Regions from separate parts of the Streptomyces sp. WMMC940 genome, predicted to be linked through region 3. Evidence: riboswitches for the same ligand, from Rfam matches in the RefSeq annotation. Region 3 holds a riboswitch; each other region holds the start of a gene.
The links. A riboswitch is a leader RNA that binds a small molecule or an ion and turns the genes downstream of it on or off. The one in region 3 is predicted to bind cobalamin.
Positions count from the first base shown of each region.

Region 1 (6,826 bases), 3.8 Mb from region 3:
GACTCCGGGTCCACCTCCGCCAGCCGCTCCGTGCGCTCGCCGGCCATCGTGGCCCGCTCCACGTAGCGCGCGTCCTCCAGCCGGCCCGCCCGCTCCAGTGCCCGCCGCACGGCGGGGAAGGTCCGGCCGAGCTTCATCACCACCGCCGAGTCGGTGGCGGCGAGACGGGCCGCCAGCTCCTCCTCGGGCAGTGTGCCCGGGACGATCGTCAGCACCTCCTCCGCCTCGCACAGCGGCTCCCCGAGCCGCGCGGCCGCCGCGCTCACCGAGGTCACGCCGGGGATCACCTCGGTCGGGTACCGATGGGCGAGCCGCTTGTGCATGTGCTGGTAGGAGCCGTAGAAGAGCGGATCGCCCTCCGCGAGCACGGCCACCGTCCGCCCGGCGTCGAGATGCGCCGCGAGCGTGGCCGCGGCCTCCTCGTAGAAGTCGTCGAGCGCCCCCCGGTAGCCGCCGGGGTGGTCGGTGGTCTCGACGGTGATCGGGTACATCAGCCGCTCCTCGATGTGGTCGGGGCGCAGGTGCTCCGCCACGATCGAGCGGGCGATGGAACGGCCGTGCCGGGCGCAGTGGTACGCCACGACGTCCGCCTCCGCGACGACCCGGGCCGCCCGGAGCGTCATCAGCGACGGGTCCCCGGGGCCGAGCCCGACGCCGTACAGCCTTCCGGTCCGCTGTGTGCTCACTCCGCCTCACTCGCCATCGCGTTGATCGCGGCCGCGGCCATGGCGCTGCCGCCGCGCCGGCCGCGCACCACCAGGTACTCCGGACCACCCCCGTGCGCGGCGAGGGCGTCCTTGGACTCGGCCGCGCCTATGAAGCCCACCGGCACGCCGATGACGGCGGCCGGGCGGGGCGCTCCCTCGTCGATCATCTCCAGCAGCCGGAAGAGCGCGGTGGGGGCGTTGCCGACGGCGACCACGGAGCCTTCGAGGCGGTCCCGCCACAGTTCGAGCGCGGCGGCGCTGCGGGTCGTGCCGAGCCGTGCGGCCAGTTCCGGCACGGACGGCTCGGACAGCGTGCAGATCACCTCGTTGCCCGCGGGCAGCCGCTTGCGGGTGACGCCGCTGGCGACCATCTGCGCGTCGCACAGGATCGGGGCCCCTGAGCGCAGCGCCTCTCGGGCCCGGGCCACCACCCCGGGCGAGTACGCGAGGTCGCGGACGAGGTCGACCATGCCGCAGGCGTGGATCATCCGCACCGCGACCTGGCCGACGTCGGCCGGGAGCGCGTCGAGCGCGGCCTCTGCGCGGATCGTGGCAAAGGACTGGCGGTAGATCTCCGCGCCGTCCTTCTCGTAGTCGAACACGGTCTTGTCGCTCATTTCGTCGTACGGGTTCGGGCTGTGGCGATGGTGCCTTCGAGCTCGGCGCGGGACGGCACGGGTACGGAAGTGCCGTGCGCGGTCACCCGGTACGCGCCGTCCCCGGTGGCCACGACGTCCACGTACTCCCCCTGCGGACGGCCGCAGCGCCGCTCGCAGCCCGACCAGTACACGGGCAGGCCGCCCCGGCCGGGGGTCACGTCGGCCCGCACGTCGGCCAGGGACTTGGCGCATCCGGGCCGGCCGGTGCACGCGCCCACCCCCCACCAGGGCGAGTCGGTGCCGGTGACGAGACCCGCCCGCCCGAGGGTGTCGAGCCGCGCCCGCGCCGTGCCGCGGTCCGCGAACCCCGGCACGACGACCCCGCGCCACGGGGTCAGCCGCACCTCGTCCGCGGGCGCCGGCAGCAGCTGCCGCAGTTGCGCGACGGTGAGCCGACCGAGTGGAGCGGCGACGGACACGGTCCAGCCGTCCGGTCCCTCCACGACACCGGGCAGCGGTCCGGTGCCGGGCCCCTCGGGCCGATCCACAGGCGGGCCCGGGGCCGGATCCGGGGTGGAGCATTCCGTTCCGGTGAGGAGGGGGAGCGGTTCCGCCGCCACCCCCGCTCGCACCAGCCACCCGTCCACGTCGATGTCCTGCCCCTCCGGCAGCTCCCGCACGCGCCACGCGCCCGTGCCCGCCCCGGCGGCCGCGGTCAGGAACGCCTCCGCCGCGGCGAGCGCCGCGCGTGCGGCGTCGGTGGCACGTACACGGAAGGCGTGGCGCCCGACCCGCAGCACCGCGCGCCCGTCCGTCCCTGCGAGCAACGTCACATCCGCGCCGAGTCCGGCGACATCGCCCCGGCCGTCGTCCAGGGCGAACAGGAACCGGCCCGAGAGCCTCGCCGCCCGGTCGCTCGCGCACAGCAGGGCGTCCAGCTCCCGGGCCCACAACTGCACGTCGGCGCTGCCGAGTCCGTCCAGTCCGGCCAGCGGCGAGGCCACGACGTTGCGCACCCGCTCATGGGCCTCGGCGGGCAGCAGCCCGGCGTCACGCAGCAGTTCCGCCAGTTCCGCCCCGCAGCCGTCCGCCAGGCCGCGCAGCTCGGCGTTCCCCCGGGAGGTGACGCTCAGAGCCCCGTCGCCCAGTCGCTCGGCCGCGGTGGCCAGCACACGCAGCTGATGCTCGGTCAGCAAACCGCCGGGAAGGCGGAGTCGGGCCAGCCGCCCGTCGTCCGCCGCATGCAGCCGCAGCGCGCCCGGGCAGGCGTCACTCCGGTCCCGTATGCGGGGTTCGCCCCGGTCCGGGGGTGTTGTGGGTGTGGGCGGCATGGCGGCGAGCATACCCACGTCCTTCCAGGTGGCCGCCCTGCCGGCGGGCCGCAGCCTCTACTATGCAGAACGGCACAGGGTCCCAGGGCCCTAGGGAGGAAGCCCGGTGGGAATCCGGCGCGGTCCCGCCACTGTGAACCGGGTCCCGGCGACGGGGTCCGGTGAGTCAGGAACTCCCGCCGACCACGACCACCCGGGGCGCGGAAACCCCGAGGAAGGCCTGCGCACGCGATGACGCACGCGACGATCCTGCTGCTGTCGACCTCCGACACCGACCTGCTCAGCGCCCGCGCCGCCGAGGGCCCGGTCCGGTACCGCTTCGGGAACCCCTCCCGCCTCCCACTCGACCGGCTCCCCGAGCTCCTCGACGGCATCGATCTGGTCGTCGTGCGCCTCCTCGGCGGTGTCCGCGCCTGGCAGGAGGGCCTCGACGCGCTGTCGGCGCAGGGCCGGCCGGTGGTCGTCCTCACCGGCGAACAGGCCCCGGACGCCCAGCTGATGGAGACGTCCACCGTCCCCATCGGCATCGCGGCCGAGGCCCACGCCTACCTCGCCCACGGCGGCCCGGACAACCTGGAGCAGCTCGCCCGGTTCCTGTCGGACACCGTCCTGCTCACCGGCCACGGCTTCGCACCGCCCGCGCCCGCCCCCACGTGGGGCGAGCTGGAGCGCACCCCGCGTCGCGACAGCGGCCCGGTCGTCGCCGTGCTCTACTACCGGGCCCACCACATGAGCGGCAACACCGCCTTCGTCGGCGCCCTGTGCGACGCCGTCGAGGACGCCGGCGGCCGGGCCCTCCCGCTCTACGTCGCCTCGCTGCGCGCCCCCGAGCCGGAGCTGCTGGAACGGCTCCGCGACGCCGACGCCGTCGTCACCACCGTCCTCGCCGCCGGCGGCACCCGACCCGCCGAGGCCCAGGCCGGAGGGAACGACGAGGCGTGGGACGCGGGCGCGCTCGCCTCGCTCGACGTGCCCGTGCTGCAGGCCCTGTGCCTGACCGGGCCGCGCAGCGCCTGGGAGGAGAGCGACGAAGGGCTGTCCCCGCTGGACGCCGCTGGCCAGGTCGCCGTCCCCGAGTTCGACGGTCGCCTCATCACCGTGCCGTTCTCGTTCAAGGAGATCGACGAGGACGGCCTCCCGGCGTACGTCGCCGACCCCGAGCGCGCCGCCCGCGTCGCGGGCATCGCCGTGCGCCACGCCCGGCTGCGGCACATCCCCAACGCCGAGAAGCGCCTCGCGCTCGTCCTCTCCGCGTACCCGACGAAGCACTCCCGCATCGGCAACGCCGTCGGCCTCGACACCCCGGCCTCCGCCGTGGCGCTGCTGCGCCGGCTCCGCGACGAGGGCTACGACTTCGGTACCGAGGAGATCCCCGGCCTGGCGTCCGGCGACGGCGACGAACTGATCCGCGCGCTCATCGAGGCCGGCGGCCACGACCAGGACTGGCTCACGGAGGAGCAGCTCGCCCGGAACCCGGTCCGCATCCCGGCCGCCGACTACAAGCGCTGGTACGCGACCCTGCCGCAGGAACTGCGCGAGCACGTCGAGGAGCACTGGGGCCCGGCGCCCGGCGAGATGTTCCTGGACCGCTCCCGCAACCCGGAGGGCGACATCGTCCTGGCCGCCCTGCGCCGCGGCAACCTGCTGATCGTCATCCAGCCGCCACGCGGATTCGGCGAGAACCCGATCGCGATCTACCACGACCCCGATCTGCCGCCCTCGCACCACTACCTCGCCGCCTACCGCTGGATCGCGTCCCCGCAGTCGAATGGGGGTGCCTCCCAGGCCGAAGGCTCTGGGGGAGGGTTCGGCGCGGACGCGATGGTCCACCTCGGCAAGCACGGCAACCTGGAGTGGCTGCCCGGCAAGAACGCCGGGCTGTCCGCGGCCTGCGCGCCCGACGCCGCGCTCGGCGACCTGCCGCTGGTGTACCCGTTCCTGGTCAACGACCCGGGAGAAGGCACCCAGGCCAAGCGCCGCGTCCACGCCACCCTCGTCGACCACCTCGTCCCGCCGATGGCCCGCGCCGACTCCTACGGCGACATCGCGCGCCTGGAGCAACTGCTCGACGAGTACGCCCAGATCTCCGCCATGGACCCGGCGAAGCTGCCCGCGATCCGCGCCCAGATCTGGACCCTGATCCAAGCGGCGAAGCTCGACCACGACCTCGGGATGCAGGACCGCCCCGACGACGACGGCTTCGACGACTTCCTGCTGCACGTCGACGGCTGGCTCTGCGAGGTCAAGGACGCCCAGATCCGCGACGGACTGCACGTCCTCGGCAGCGCGCCCACCGGCCCCGAGCGGGTCAACCTCGTCCTGTCGATCCTGCGTGCCCGGCAGATCTGGGGCGGCACGACCGCCCTGCCCGGACTGCGCGAGGCGCTCGGCCTCGACGAGTCCGCCGCGACCCGGACCACCGCCGACGAGGCCGAGGCCAGGGCCCGCGCCCTGGTCGAGGCGATGGAGGACGCCGGCTGGGACCCGGCCGCCGTCGCCGCCGTGGCCGAGGGCCACGGCGGGGCCGTCGCCGACATCCTCGACTTCGCCGCCCGGGAGGTCGTCCCGCGCCTCGCCGCCACCACCGACGAACTCGACCACGCCGTCCACGCGCTGAACGGCGGCTTCGTCCCGGCCGGACCGTCCGGCTCGCCGCTGCGCGGCCTGGTCAACGTCCTACCGACGGGCCGGAACTTCTACTCCGTCGACCCCAAGGCCGTGCCCTCCCGCCTCGCCTGGGAGACCGGTCAGGCCCTCGCCGAATCCCTCCTGGAGCGCTACCGCACGGACAACGGCTCCTGGCCGACGTCCGTCGGACTGTCCCTGTGGGGCACGAGCGCGATGCGCACCGCCGGCGACGACGTGGCCGAGGCGCTGGCGCTGCTCGGCGTCCGCCCCGTCTGGGACGACGCCTCCCGCCGCGTCAACGGCCTCGAACCGGTCCCGCTCGCCGAGCTCGGTCGCCCCCGCATCGACGTCACCCTGCGCATCTCGGGCTTCTTCCGCGACGCGTTCCCGCACGTGATCGGCCTCCTCGACGACGCGGTCCGGCTGGCCGCCTCGCTCGACGAGCCCGCCGACGACAACTTCGTACGCGCCCACGCCCAGGCCGACCTCGCCGAGCACGGTGACGAACGGCGCGCCACCACCCGTATCTTCGGCTCCCGCCCGGGCACGTACGGCGCCGGACTGCTGCAGCTGATCGACTCCCGCGACTGGCGCACCGACGCCGACCTCGCCGAGGTCTACACGGTGTGGGGTGGCTACGCCTACGGCCGCGGCCTCGAAGGCCGGGCGGCGCGGGAGGAGATGGAGACGGCGTACAAGCGGATCGCGGTCGCGGCGAAGAACACCGACACCCGTGAGCACGACATCGCCGACTCCGACGACTACTTCCAGTACCACGGCGGCATGGTCGCCACCGTGCGCGCCTTGCGCGGCACCGCGCCGGAGGCGTACATCGGCGACTCCACCCGCCCGGAGACGGTCCGCACCCGCACCCTCGTCGAGGAGACCTCCCGCGTCTTCCGGGCCCGCGTGGTCAATCCCAGGTGGATCGAGGCGATGCGCCGCCACGGCTACAAGGGCGCCTTCGAACTCGCCGCCACAGTGGACTACTTGTTCGGCTACGACGCCACGACGGGCGTGGTCGCCGACTGGATGTACGACAAGCTCGCCCAGGCGTACGTCCTGGACCCGGAGAACCGCGAGTTCCTCCAGCAGGCCAACCCCTGGGCCCTCCACGGCATCGCGGAACGACTGCTGGAGGCGGAGTCCCGCGGTATGTGGGAGAAGCCCGACCCGGTGGTCGTCGACGCCCTGCGCCAGGTCTTCCTCGAGACGGAGGGCGACCTGGAGGGCGACGGCTGACCGGGGCCCCACCGCGGAAGCACTCCGGCCGTACCCGGCCACCGCCCGGCGATGTCCGGACCGGACCGGCGACGGCCGGAGTGCTTCCGTTTTTGTCTGGGACACCCCGAATTCCCTGTACGGAGCGCTAGGGTTCACTCACGTGCCGGGGTGTGAGGTGGGTCACCCCGCGTGTCTTTCGGGCTGCCCGGTGAGCCGGAAGCAGCGTGCATCAGGGGGGCCTCATGCGTGAGATGGTCAGCGGAGCCAACATCGATCTGGCTGCTCTCGGCGACGAGGCCCAGGCGGTCATCGTCAGCCTGAGATGGAGCAGCCCGGC
Region 1 is NZ_JAPZBC010000001.1:3,609,011-3,615,836, reverse strand. It holds gene O7595_RS15870 (precorrin-2 C(20)-methyltransferase) at 1-686, opposite strand, end outside; gene O7595_RS15865 (precorrin-8X methylmutase) at 683-1,324, opposite strand; gene O7595_RS15860 (hypothetical protein) at 1,321-2,637, opposite strand; cobalamin riboswitch at 2,695-2,831, shown strand; gene cobN (cobaltochelatase subunit CobN) at 2,869-6,507, shown strand; gene O7595_RS15850 (TerD family protein) at 6,732-6,826, shown strand, end outside.
Region 1: another riboswitch for cobalamin. It lies ahead of cobN (cobaltochelatase subunit CobN); the one in region 3 lies ahead of metE (5-methyltetrahydropteroyltriglutamate--homocysteine S-methyltransferase).

Region 2 (6,826 bases), 290 kb from region 3:
AGCTTGGCGCCGCCGTCGTAGGGGCGCCCCGCGTCGTTCGGGGCGATGCCGCCGGTCACGATCAGTCCGACGCCTCCGCGGGCGCGCTCGGCGTAGAAGGCCGCCATGCGCTCGAAGCCGTTCTCCGCCTCCTCCAGACCGATGTGCATCGAGCCCATGAGCACCCGGTTCGGGAGCGTGGTGAAGCCGAGGTCGAGCGGGCTGAGCAGATGCGGGTACGGGGTGGGGGTCATCGGGGCGCCTCCTCGCGCAATGAGCGTCGCCCCCTTTTGTAGACGCCGGAGGCCTCGTTATGCAACAAGTTGCACAACGAGGTCCGGGTGAGATGCGCTACGCCGGCACGGTCCAGCGGTCCAGTTCCTCCGGGGTCCGCGGGCCGGGACTGCCCGCCGCCAGCAGCCCGTGGGCGCGCAGCACCTCCTCCGCGGCCATCGCCCAGGGCAGACGCAGCCGGGCCGACTCCAGCAGCTCCCGGTCCGCCAGCAGCTCCTCGACCGGCCCCGTCCGCAGCCCGGCCGGCGACAGCACGGCGGCGTCGTCGGCCCAGCGCAGCGCCAGGTCCACGTCGTGTGTGGCCATCACCACGGTCGTACCGCCCTCCCGCAGCCGCTCCAGCACCGCCAGCAGCCGCTCCTGACCGTGCGGATCGAGTCCCGCCGTCGGCTCGTCCAGGACCAGCACCCGCGGCCGCATCGCCACCGCGCCCGCGATCGCGGCCCGCTTGCGCTGCCCGTACGACAGCAGATGCGTCGGGCGGTCCTCCAGCGCCGTGATGTCCAGGGCGTCGAGTGCCCCGGCGACCCGGGCCCGTACCTCCGGCTCCGGCAGCCCCAGGTTCATCGGCCCGAACGACACGTCCTGGCCCACCGAGGCGGCGAACAGCTGGTCGTCCGGATCCTGCACGACCAGCTGGACCGTCGTCCGCAGCCGGGTCAGCCCGCCGCGGTCGTACGCCACCGGCTCGCCGTGCAGCAGGAGCCGGCCCTCGTCGCAGCGCAGCCCGCCGCTGAGGAGCCGCATCAGGGTCGTCTTGCCGCTGCCGTTCCGGCCCAGCAGCGCCAGGGAACGTCCCCCCGGCACGGCGAAGTCGACACCGCGCAGCACCGGCGGGCCGTCCGGGTAGGAGAATCCCGCGCCGGCCAGTTCCACCACGGGCGCCCCGGCCCCGGGCGCGCTCGCGTCCACGGACGTGCTCACAGTACGGACCTTTCCAGTACGAGGGTGAGGGCGACGATCCCCGCCAGCAGTCCGGCGGTCGCCGCCAGGAAGCGGGCCGACACCGTCGCGGGCGGCACCAGGACCCGCAGCGTTCCGTCGTAGCCGCGCCCGGCGAGCCCGGTCTGCAACCGCTGGGCCCGGTCGAAGGCCCGCACGAAGGCGGTCGCGGCGAGCCCGGCGAGGGACCGCCAGGCGGCCGCCCGGGTCGTGTGCCCGAGCCGGGCCGCCTGTGCCTCACGGATCCGGTGCACCGCGTCGAGCAGCAGGAAGCCGATCCGGTACATCACGAGGGCCACGTCCACGACGGGCCCGGGCACCCCGGCCCGGACCAGCCGGGGCAGCACGTCCGACACCGGCGTGGTGAACGCGAACAGCAGCACCCCGAGCGAGGCGGCGGACGTCCGCAGCAGGAGCCGTACGGCGTGCGCGGGGCCGTCGGGCGCGAGCGCCAGGAAGCCGTCGGGGCCGCCCACCGAGAACAGCAGGGGAACGGCACCGGTGACGCAGAACCCGAGCGGAATGCGCCACGCCCGCCACAGCTGGCGCGGCGCCACCCCGGCGGGCCCGAGCAGTACGGACACGACCGCCGCGGCGACCAGGACGGCACCCGGCCACGGCGGCAGCGCGACGGCGCAGACCGTCAGCCCGAACCCGAGTGCCGCCTTCTCGCACGGATGACGGCGGCGCCAGCGACTGCTGTGCGCCGCCGCGTCGATCGGCAGCATCGGCGGCTAGGCGCCCGGGCCGGCGGTGTCGGCAACCCCCGCGGAACCGGCGGCCGGCGTCTCCGCCTCCCCGGCCGCCGCCCGCGCCCCACCCTGCCGGCGCCCCTTGCGCAGCCCGAAGTAGTAGGCCAGGACACCGGCACCCAGCGCCGCCTGGAGGGCGAACAGCGCCGACTCGACCTCCCCGGACGGAGGTTCGTAGAGCGGCGCGAACCACGGCTCGTAGTCCGGCGCGATCTCCGTGATCGCGGTCTCCGCCTCCCCGTCGGCACCCGCGAAGGGCTCCTCCTTGTGGTCGCCGAGGCCCAGGGCGAGCGGCAGCACCGCCAGCGCCGCCACGATCGCCAGCAGCAGCGTGTTGATCTTCGCGTTACGGCTCATCGGACCGCGGCCTCCTTCTTGGCGCCGCCCTGGAGGAGCACTCCGAGGCGGGTCAGCTCACCCTTGCTGGACTGCACGAGCAACCGCATCACCAGCACGGTGAGCAGGCCCTCGCTCACGGCCAGCGGGATCTGGGTGAACGCGAAGATGCCGCCGAACTTGGCCAGGGCGCCGGCCACGCCGCTGCCCGGGTCGGGGAATGCCAGCGCCAGCTGCACGCTGGTGACGCAGTACGTGGACAGGTCCGCGACGAACGCGCCGAAGAAGACGCCCACCATCAGCGGCGCCCCGGACCGGCGCAGCAGCGCGTACACCGCGAACCCGGCCCACGGCCCGACGATCGCCATCGAGAACACGTTCGCACCGAGCGTGGTCAGTCCGCCGTGGGCCAGCAGCAGCGCCTGGAAGAGCAGGGTGATCGTGCCGAGCACTGCCATGATCGGTGGCCGGAACAGGATCGCGCCCAGCCCCGTGCCGGTCGGGTGCGAGCAACTGCCGGTCACGGAAGGGATCTTGAGCGCCGAGAGGACGAAGGTGAAGGCGCCCGACGCGCCGAGCAGCAGGGTGGACTCGGGATTCGCCCTGACCTCACGGGTGAGCGCCCGTACGCCGTGGATCACGAAGGGGGCGGACGCGACGCCCCAGGCGGCCGCGTGCACAGGGGGCAGAAACCCCTCGGCTATATGCATGGTTGGGAGACCCTCTCCAGCACCTCGTGGATGGACAACGCGCCCCGGCCGGTCTCCTGGCTGACGGGTCCTGCCGCCCGGGCTCCGCCTTCCCGGACACCACGGTCTCCCGTGGCGGTCCAGTGGCTTCCTTGCGGAGAGAGCCGGACTTCCCGATCACAGTGGCGAGGGCCGCACCGGTACTCCACCGGTTTCCCGTTCACCAAGGCCCTGCGACATTAGTGCGTTGACCAGGTCCATCACAAGCCGCGCGCGGATGCGTACGGTCACACCTTGCGGTAGTCGTACGCCTCCGCGGCCGCCGCCTCCACCGCGTCCAGATCCGCGCCGGCGGCCGCGGTGACCACCGCGGCGACGGCGCCCTCCACGAACGGCGCGTCCACCAGCCTGGTCTCCTCCGGAAGTTCGTCGCCCTCGGCCAGCAGCGCCTTGACCGTCAGCACGGCGCTGCCGATGTCGACCAGCACGGCCACTCCGGCGCCCCGGTCCACCTCGTGCGCGGCACGCGCCGTCAGCTCCGAACTGGTGCCGAGGCCCCCGTCCGCCGTCCCGCCCGCCGCGGCGACCGGTACGGCGTCGCCGGAGCCGGCCAGCCTCCGGGCGAGGTCGGCGACCGACTCCGCGACCTGCGCGCTGTGCGAGACGAGGACGATCCCGACCGGGCCGGTCATCGCGCGGCCTCCTCGAGGGCCCCGACCAGCAGGGCGGAGGACGTCGCCCCCGGATCCTGGTGCCCGATGCTGCGCTCGCCCAGATAGCTCGCCCGCCCCTTGCGGGCCAGCATCGGCACGGTCGCCGCCGCGCCCTCGTCGGCGGCCTCCCGCGCCGCCGCGAAGGACTCGTCCAGCGCCGCGGCCGCGGGCTCCAGCGCGTCCAGCATCGTCTTGTCCCCGGCCTTCGCGCCGCCGAGCTGCGCCACCGCCGCGATCCCCGCGCGCAGCGCCTCGGCGAGCTGCGCCCGCGACACCTCGGGCTCGTCGCCGAGCGCCTTTCCGGCCCGCCGCAGCAGCGTGCCGTACAGCGGCCCCGACGCCCCACCGACCGTCGAGATCAACTGCCGCCCGGTCAGCATCAGCACGGCACCGGGGGTGTCCGGCGCGTCCTTCTCCAGCGCCGCCCGCACCGCCGTGAAACCCCGCTGCAGATTCGTTCCGTGGTCGGCGTCCCCGATCGCGGCGTCGAGCTCGGTGAGCCGGCCCGCCTCGCGGTCCACCGCCTCGGCCAGGGCGTTCATCCAGCGGAGGAAGAAATCCGCGTCGAGCACAGCGTCTCCTTCTCGTGGCGCACCGGTTTCCCCGCGCGCGTCGTCGCGGCCCGCGGACGCGAAGCCGCCGTCGGCCGGGCCGGGCATGACTCAGCGGCCCCAGCGCAGCGCGGGCGTCTCCACCGGGGCGTCCCACAGCCGCAGGATCTCCTCGTCCGCCTCGCACAGCGTCACCGAGCAGCCGGCCATGTCGAGCGAGGTGACGTAGTTGCCGACCAGGGTCCGGGCCACCGGCACGCCCCGCTCGGCGAGCACCCGGTGGACCTCCGCGTTGAACCCGTACAGCTCCAGCAGCGGTGTCGCGCCCATGCCGTTGACCAGCGCCAGCACCGGACTGGACGGCTGCAGGTCCTCCAGAACCGCGTTCACCGCGAAGTCCGCGATCTCCCGCGACGTCATCATCGGCCGCCTCTCCCGGCCGGGCTCGCCGTGGATGCCGATCCCCAACTCCAGTTCGCCGGACGGCAGGTCGAACGTCGGGGTGCCCTTGGCGGGGGTCGTGACGGCGCTGAGCGCGACACCGAAGCTGCGTGACCGCTCGCCGACCCGACGGGCGACGGCCTCGACCCGCTCCAGCGGCGCGCCCTCCTCCGCCGCGGCGCCCGCGATCTTCTCCACGAAGAGCGTCGCGCCCGTACCGCGCCGGCCCGCCGTGTAGAGGCTGTCCTGCACGGCCACGTCGTCGTTGACGAGCACCTTGGCCACTTGGACGCCCTCGTCCTCGGCGAGTTCCCGGGCCATGTCGAAGTTCAGCACGTCGCCGGTGTAGTTCTTGACCACGAAGAGCACACCCGCCCCGCTGTCCACCGCCGCCGCGGCCCGGGCCATCTGGTCCGGCACCGGGGACGTGAAGACCTCGCCGGGGCACGCCGCCGAGAGCATCCCGACCCCCACGAACCCGCCGTGCAGGGGCTCGTGCCCCGACCCGCCGCCGGACACCAGGCCCACCTTGCCCGCGACCGGGGCGTCCCCCCGCACCACGACCCTGTTCTCCACGTCGACGTTCAGCCCGGGGTGCGCCGCGGCCAGACCTCGCAGGCCGTCGGCGACGACCGTCTCGGGGACATTGATGAGCATCCTCATGGGAACCTCCTGGTGGACTGGCGACGATCACTCCGGACGGTGTCCTCTCAGGCCGGGCCGTGGCGGTACGGGCCGCACACCCTCTGCCAGTATCGGCGCAAACGGCCCGCACGGCACCGCGCTCCCGCCGATCCGTCGGCACCGTCGGCGGGGCGGCCGGAGGTTCCCTGCCGGCCGCCCGGCGGAGGCCGGTCAGTAGCGCAGTGCGCTCGCGATGCCGCCCATTCCCGCAAGCGTGCCGTCCGGGACGAACCGCACCTGCGCGCCCGTCTCCAGGGACTTCTCGACGATCTCGTCCACGACGTCGACCAGCGCGTCCAGGTCGCCGGTGTCGGCGGGCAGGAGGTGGGCGCCGGTGTCCCGCACCGTCTCGCGGTAGTTCTCCTCCACGGCTAGCAGCGCGACCCGGCCCGTCTCCACGTTCTGTCGGATCTCGTCGACGCCGGCGGCGAAGGCGCGCCTGCCCCTGGCCCGGTCCAGCTCCTCGAGCACGCCGGAGACCTCCTGCTGCGCGCGGGCCTCGACGAACGGCCGCACCGCCTGCCAGACCGCGTCGGCGGAGCCGCCCGCCACCCCGCCCCGGGGCGCGTGGACGGCCTGGCCCTTCGCGGCCGTGCCGACGTCGTCGAGGAGGGCGAGCGCGGCGGGCTCGCCGGTCACGTACAGAGGCCGAGGGTCGGCCTTCAGCACCGAGGCGAGCGCCGTGTCGGCCTCCCGCAGGAAGTGCCGGGTGTCCTCGTCCTGGAAGGTGCTGGGCACATCCCCGATCCGCTCCTGGCGCTCGGCGTCGAAGTTCTCCGCGGGGCGGGACATCGGGAACGGCCCGGTGCGCTCCTCGGAGAGGCGGTCGGCCGCGCCGCTCCACAGGGTGGCCCGGTCCGAGGCGACCGCCAGGACCCAGAAGGGACGCTCGGCGGCCTGTGCCGAGACGAGGTTGCGGGTCAGATAGGTGTCCGACAGCACCACGCGCTCGGGCACCGGCCGGCCGAGCGTCCACACCTCGTGCTCGCCCGGCGCGGCGAAGACCACGAGCCCGTCCTCCGCGTGCACCAGGTCGATCTCGGCCAGGGCCCGGTCGAGCTGCTCGGACACATCGATCCGGGTGTCCCGGGTGACGGAGGGATCGGCCTTGAGCTGCTCCTTGGCCTCGGTCATGAGATTGCGCAGCCGGACCGGGTCCTGCGCGCTGTCCGGCTCACGGCGGTGCGTGGGCATGAGCACCGACACCGCGGGATAGGGGCGCTGCCGGCGGAGCCGGACCAGGTCGTCGGAGCTGAGGGCTGGGTGCATCGGGTCCACCCTTTCCGAGCGGTGTGCACTGGAGGGCCGGGCTGTCCGCACCGAGGTGCGACGAGCTGAAGCCGACTCCTTGCACCATAAGTCGGATTGCCTGCGCGGGCACCAGGACCGGTGGGACGCCGCGCCCCGCCCGCGCCCCCGGGCGCGTGCGCCGAGCCTCACACCAT
Region 2 is NZ_JAPZBC010000001.1:7,087,842-7,094,667, forward strand. It holds gene O7595_RS31260 (NADPH-dependent 2,4-dienoyl-CoA reductase) at 1-233, opposite strand, end outside; gene O7595_RS31265 (energy-coupling factor ABC transporter ATP-binding protein) at 331-1,197, opposite strand; gene cbiQ (cobalt ECF transporter T component CbiQ) at 1,194-1,943, opposite strand; gene O7595_RS31275 (energy-coupling factor ABC transporter substrate-binding protein) at 1,950-2,324, opposite strand; gene O7595_RS31280 (energy-coupling factor ABC transporter permease) at 2,321-3,013, opposite strand; cobalamin riboswitch at 3,043-3,263, opposite strand; gene O7595_RS31285 (PTS-dependent dihydroxyacetone kinase phosphotransferase subunit DhaM) at 3,280-3,684, opposite strand; gene dhaL (dihydroxyacetone kinase subunit DhaL) at 3,681-4,277, opposite strand; gene dhaK (dihydroxyacetone kinase subunit DhaK) at 4,368-5,360, opposite strand; gene O7595_RS31300 (baeRF3 domain-containing protein) at 5,553-6,650, opposite strand; gene O7595_RS31305 (alpha/beta fold hydrolase) at 6,818-6,826, opposite strand, start outside.
Region 2: another riboswitch for cobalamin. It lies ahead of O7595_RS31280 (energy-coupling factor ABC transporter permease); the one in region 3 lies ahead of metE (5-methyltetrahydropteroyltriglutamate--homocysteine S-methyltransferase).

Region 3 (6,826 bases):
CGGGTGACCCTGGATCGAAGTCGTCGGCGGCCTGGCGGTCGAGGTCGCCGCCGTGTTCGAGGAGGGCGATCTGGGTGGCCATGCGGAAGGCGCGCTGGCCAGGGCGCAGACGGGTCGAGAGATGGAGAGTGCGGGTCGGCTCGTCGTAGTGGTGCAGGTGGTCGCCCGAGTCGGTGGACAGGCGGATGCCGTGGGCCTCCGCGAGGCGGGCGGTCAGGGCCCGGAGGACGTCGCCGGGCCGGATGCCGATCTCCTCGGCGAGGCGCTCGGCGGCGACGTCGGTGTCGTGGAGGTAGTTCTGGCGGCGGTAGAAGAAGTCGCGGATGTCCTCGTGCGCCGAGCGGGGCAGCTCATCCGACCCGCGGCCGTCGGCGGCTCCGGCCAGGCGCTCGGCCAGGTGCTGGTTGCGGCGCCCCAGGTCGAGGAGGACCTGCGCGACCGCGGGCATGCGCGAAGCCAATTCGGCGAGGTCGGAGCGGGAGACGCGGGCAGCGGCGATCTCACCGGTCAGCGCCTCGCGCAGGTCGGCCACGAGGCGGGCGGTGTCGCGCTCGGAGAAGAAGCCCGGGTCCACGCCGAACGTCTCGGTGAGCCTGAGCAGGACGGGCACGGTGAGCGGGCGCGAGTCGTGCTCCATCTGGTTCAGATAGCTCGGGGAGATACCCAGCACACGGGCCAGCTCCGCCTGACTCATCCGGCGCTCCTCGCGCAGCCGCCGCAGCCGCGCACCCGCGTAGGTCTTGCTCACCGTGCGTTCCTCCAGATCCGGGACGGGACTCCGTCAGCGTAGGCGAACCGGAGCCGCTCGCACCCTTCGCAAGATTGGCAAAAACCGGCGGGAAGATTCGCAAGGATTGGCATGCATCCCAGCTTGATGGCACTCAGTGCCAGTGCCACAGTCGTAGTGCGGCCCGCCGGATCCGGTAGGCACAGCCGGATCCGGGGCACGATTTCTGCCCTGACGTCGGAGACCCCCGGCAACGGCAGCGACCTGCACCGGCAGCATTGCTCAGCTTCACCACCAGGTGACGGCGGGCCGCATCCCAGCAGGACGACACGCAGTGCCACCTCTGTTCATCCGAACGGTGAGGTTGGCAGAAGCAACAGACCGAGGAGACGGTGACAGTCATGGCAGAAGCGAGGACGCAGGCGGCCGAGGAGCTGGCTCAGCGCTGGGCCACCGACCCCCGGTGGAAGGGCATCGAGCGCACCTACAGCGCCGAGGACGTGCTCCGGCTCTCCGGGAGTGTCCGGGAGGAGCACACCCTGGCGCGCCGCGGCGCGGAGCGGCTGTGGCGGCAGCTGCACGACCTGGACTACGTCCACGCGCTGGGCGCGCTGACCGGCGGCCAGGCGGTGCAGCAGGTCAAGGCGGGCCTTCAGGCGATCTACCTGTCGGGCTGGCAGGTGGCCGCGGACGCCAACCAGGCCGGACACACCTACCCCGACCAGAGCCTGTACCCGGCCAACTCCGTGCCGCAGGTGGTGCGCCGGATCAACAACGCGCTGCTGCGTGCCGACCAGATCGCCACCGCGGAGGGCGCGGGCGACACGACGGACTGGCTGGCGCCGATCGTCGCTGACGCGGAGGCCGGTTTCGGCGGTCCGCTGAACGCCTTCGAGCTGACCAAGGGCATGATCGCCGCCGGTGCGGCCGGCATCCACTACGAGGACCAGCTGGCGTCCGAGAAGAAGTGCGGCCACCTCGGCGGCAAGGTCCTGGTGCCGACCTCGCAGCACATCCGCACCCTCAACGCGGCGCGCCTCGCCGCCGACATCGCCGACACACCGACCGTGATCATCGCACGTACGGACGCGCTCGCCGCCAACCTGCTGACCAGCGACGTCGACGAGCGCGACGCCGAGTTCGTCACCGGCGAGCGCACCGCCGAGGGCTTCTACCGGGTGCGCAACGGCATGGCGCCGGTCATCGCGCGCGGTCTGGCCTACGCCCCGTACGCCGACCTGATCTGGGTGGAGACCGGTACCCCGGACCTCGCACAGGCCCGCGAGTTCGCCGAGGCGATCCACGCCCGGTACCCGGACCAGATGCTCGCCTACAACTGCTCCCCGTCCTTCAACTGGAAGGCCGCACTGGACGACGACCGGATCGCCAAGTTCCAGCGCGAACTCGGCGCCATGGGCTACAGGTTCCAGTTCATCACCCTGGCCGGGTTCCACTCCCTGAACCACGGCATGTTCGACCTCGCCCGCGGCTACGCCGAGCACGGCATGACCGCCTACGTCGACCTCCAGGAGAAGGAGTTCGCGGCCCAGGAGCACGGCTTCACCGCGGTCAGGCACCAGCGCGAGGTCGGCACCGGCTACTTCGACCTGGTCTCCACGGCCGTCAACCCCGCCTCCTCCACCACCGCCCTGGCCGGCTCCACGGAGGAAGAGCAGTTCCACTAGGCCACCCGGCCGGAAGCCTCGCCGCGAGGCTCCCCATGGCCGAGCGGAGAGGCGGACGACCGTCCCCGTCCGCCCTCCGCTCCCACCCCTCAGGAGATCCCGATGTCCACCACCGCACTCACCCAGCAGGTCCGTGTCCTCGCCACGCCCGGCCACCGGCACGACGAGATCCTCACCCCCGCCGCCCTCGACTTCGTCGGTCATCTGGCCGAAGCCTTCGGAAAGCGCCGCCTGGACCTCATGAAGGAGCGCCGCCGGCAGGCACTGCGACTGGCATCGGGAGCCCCCCTCGTTTTCCCCATGGTCTCCCGCACCGTGCGCGCGGACCCGTCGTGGCGCGTCGCGCCTCCCGCCCCCGGTCTCGCCGACCGCCGTGTGGAGATCACCGGGCCGCCGGACCGCCGGATGGCCGTCAACGCGCTCAACTCCGGCGCCACGGTGTGGATGGCGGACTTCGAGGACGCCACCTCCCCCACCTGGGGGAACGTCATCGGCGGGCAGCTCACCCTCCTCGACGCCATCGAGCGCCGGATCGACTTCACCACGCCGGAGGGCAAGGAGTACCGGCTCGCGGACCCGGACGAGCTCGCCACCATCATGGTCCGCCCCCGCGGCTGGCATCTGGACGAGGAGCACCTGGAGTACGACGGCCGCCCCGTGCCCGCCGCATTGGTGGACTTCGGCCTGTACTTCTTCCACTGCGCCCAGCGGCAGATCGACGCCGGGTACGGCCCGTACTTCTACCTGCCGAAACTGGAGAACCGGTACGAGGCCCGGCTCTGGAACGACGTCTTCCTCCTCTCCCAGGATCTGCTCGGCATCCCGCGGGGCACGATCCGGGCCACGGTCCTGATCGAGACGATCACCGCCGCGTTCGAGATGGAGGAGATCCTCCACGAGCTGCGCGAGCACAGCGCCGGCCTCAACGCGGGCCGCTGGGACTACCTCTTCAGCTTGATCAAGACCTTCGGGCACCGGACCGACTTCCTCCTCCCCGACCGGGCGAAGGTCACGATGACCGCCCCGTTCATGCGCGCCTACACCGAACTCCTCGTGCGCACCTGCCACAAGCGCGGTGCCCACGCCATCGGCGGAATGTCCGCCCATGTGCCCGGCAAGGACCCTGCCGCGAACGAGGCCGCGCTCGCCAAGGTCCGGCTCGACAAGGAACGCGAGGCCGAGGACGGCTTCGACGGCTCCTGGGTCGCCCATCCGGCCCTGGTCCCCGTCTGCCGCGAGGTCTTCGACGGCGTCCTCGGCAAGCGGCCCGACCAGATCGACCGCACCCGCGACGACGTCGAGGTGACCCCGGCCGACCTGCTGTCGGTGCGTCGCATCAGCGGCCCGCCCACGCCGGAGGGGGTCCGCACCAACATCGCCGTGGCACTGCGCTACTTCGCCGCCTGGCTGCGCGGACAGGGCGCCGTGGCGCTGTACGGCCTGATGGAGGACGCCGCCACCGCCGAGATCGCCCGCGTGCAGATCTGGCAGTGGCTGCGGCACCGCGTCATCGAACGGCAGACGGTGCTGCTGCTGCTCGACGACGAGCTCGCGGCGCTCGGAGCCGAGCACCCCTGGGCGCCATTGGAGGACATCCGGGCGCTCTTCGAACGGGCCACCCTGGCCGGTGAGTTGCCGCTGTTCTTCACACCGGACGCCTACACCCGTCACCTCGTGGAGCGGACGGAGGCCGGGGCATGAGCGGGGACATCACGCGCGTCGGTGTGGTCGGCGGAGGGCAGATGGGCGCCGGCATCGCCGAGGTGTGCGCGCGGGCCGGGCTCGACACCGTGGTCTGCGAGGCGGATGCGATCGCCGCGCGCACAGCCAGGGACCGGGTGGCGGCGTCGCTCGACCGTGCGGTGCGGCGCGGAAAGCTGGAGGAGTCCGCCGCGCGGGACGCCCTCACCCGCATGGTGTTCACCGGCAGCCTGGAAGACCTCGCCGACCGGCAGCTCGTGATCGAGGCCGTCATCGAGAACACCGACGCCAAGACCGAGGTCTTCGCCAACCTCGACAAGATCGTCGAGGACCCGGAAGCCGTCCTGGCGACCAACACCTCCTCCCTCCCCGTCATGCGGCTCGGGATGGCGACCGGTCGGGCCGACCGGGTCGTGGGACTGCACTTCTTCAACCCGGTACCCGTACTGCCGCTCGTGGAGGTCGTGACCTCCCTGCACACGTCGGCGGTGGCGGCCGCCACCGTCGAGGACTTCGCGACCGGCACCCTCGGCAAGACCGTGATCCGCTCCCAGGACCGGGCCGGCTTCGTCGTCAACGCGCTGCTCATCCCCTACCTGCTGTCCGCGATCCGCATGGCGGAGTCCGGATTCGCCACGGCCACCGACATCGACGCCGGCATGGAACTTGGCTGCGCCCACCCCATGGGTCCGCTCAAGCTCGCCGACCTGATCGGCCTCGACACCGTCGCCTCGATCGCCGAGTCCCTCTACGACGAGTTCAAGGAGCCGCTGTACGCCCCGCCGCCGTTGCTCCAGCGGATGGTCGAGGCAGGACTGTTGGGCCGGAAGACCGGACGCGGGTTCCACGCGTACGACCGTGCCTGACGATCCAAGTCCACCGGGCTGAGGGGCCCGGGAGGGCCCGGGCTGGGAGGCCCGGGTGGCGTCACAGGGAAAGGGCGGGAGCGCGAGTGCGGCGCTCCCGCCCTGCGGCGTCACCGCCTCGCGGTCCACTTCACCATCCGGATCGTGGACGCCGCGCCGCTCAGGCTCGTGTCACCGACTAGGCTGACCCGTGCAGCTGGTTCGCCCCGTCCTCCAGGCGGGACGTCGCAAGAGGGAACCCGGTGGGAATCCGGGACTGCCCCGCAGCGGTGAGCGGGAACGACCGCCGTCAAACGCACTGGGTCCTCCGTACCGGACCTGGGAAGCGACGGCCAGTAGGTGCCCTCCGGTCAGGAGGACGTGCCCGCGAGTCCGAAGACCTGCCCGTTGCCCGCGCGCGGACCACTCCGTGCGTGGACATCCCGGTGACCTCGAGGGCGGGTCGGCGTACATACCAGGCGATCGACCGTGCCTTGCCGCGCACGCTCGTACCGTCCGGTTCGTCACCCCTTCGCGCTCTCGTCCCACCTCCGGGATCTCAGGGATTCATCTCGCGAAGGAGATCTCCGTGACACCGAAGTCCGCAGCCGCGGCAGCACGGGCCACCGTGTACGGCTACCCCCGCCAGGGCCCGAACCGGGAACTGAAGAAGGCGATCGAGGGCTACTGGAAGGGCCGAGTCACCGCCGACGCCCTCCGTGCCACCGCCGCCGAACTGCGCCGCTCCAACTGGCAGCAGCTCGCCCAGGCCGGCATCCACGAGGTGCCCACCGGCGACTCCTCGTACTACGACCACGTCCTCGACACCAGCGTCATGGTCGGCGCGATCCCCGAGCGCCACCGCGCCGCCGTCGAGGCGGACGCCCTGGGCGGATACTTCGCCATGGCGCGCGGCACGCAGGACGTGGCGCCGCTGGAGATGACGAAGTGGTTCGACACGAACTACCACTACCTGGTCCCGGAACTGGGTCCGGACACCGTCTTCACAGCCGACTCGACCAAGCAGGTCGCCGAGCTGACGGAAGCCCAGGCTCTCGGCCTGACCGCACGCCCCGTCCTGGTCGGCCCGGTCACGTACCTCCTGCTCGCCAAGCCCGCCCCCGGCGTGCCCGCGGACTTCGAGCCGCTCACCCTTCTGGACCGGCTGCTGCCCGTGTACGCCGAGGTCCTCGCCGACCTGCGCGCGGCCGGGGCCGAATGGGTGCAGCTCGACGAGCCCGCCCTCGTCCAGGACCGCACCCCGGCCGAGCTGAACGCCGCCGAGCGCGCATACCGCGAGATCGGCGCCCTCGCCGACCGGTCCAGGCTGCTCGTCGCCTCGTACTTCGACCGGCTCGGCGACGCCCTGCCGGTGCTCGCCAAGGCCCCGGTCGAGGGACTCGCCCTGGACTTCACCGAGTCCGCCGCCGCCAACCTGGACGCCCTCGCCGCCGTCGGCGGACTTCCCGGAAAGCGCCTGGTCGCGGGTGTGGTCAACGGCCGCAACATCTGGGTCGACGACCTGGAGAAGTCGCTGTCCACCCTCGCCACCCTGCTCGGACTGGCCGACCGGGTCGACGTGGCCGCCTCCTGCTCGTTGCTCCATGTGCCGCTGGACACGGCCCCGGAGCGGGACATCGAGCCGCAGATCCTGCGCTGGCTCGCCTTCGCGAAGCAGAAGACGGCCGAGATCGTCACCCTCGCCAAGGGACTCGCCCAGGGCACCGACACGATCACCGCGGAACTCGCCGCCAACCGCGCCGACCTGAGCTCCCGAGCGGGCTCCCCGATCACGCACGACCCGGACGTACGGTCCCGCGCCGCGGCGGTCACCGAGGCCGACGGCCGCCGCTCCCAGCCCTACGCCG
Region 3 is NZ_JAPZBC010000001.1:7,379,271-7,386,096, reverse strand. It holds gene O7595_RS32400 (short-chain fatty acyl-CoA regulator family protein) at 1-748, opposite strand, end outside; gene aceA (isocitrate lyase) at 1,129-2,412, shown strand; gene aceB (malate synthase A) at 2,515-4,113, shown strand; gene O7595_RS32385 (3-hydroxybutyryl-CoA dehydrogenase) at 4,110-4,979, shown strand; cobalamin riboswitch at 5,160-5,381, shown strand; gene metE (5-methyltetrahydropteroyltriglutamate--homocysteine S-methyltransferase) at 5,548-6,826, shown strand, end outside.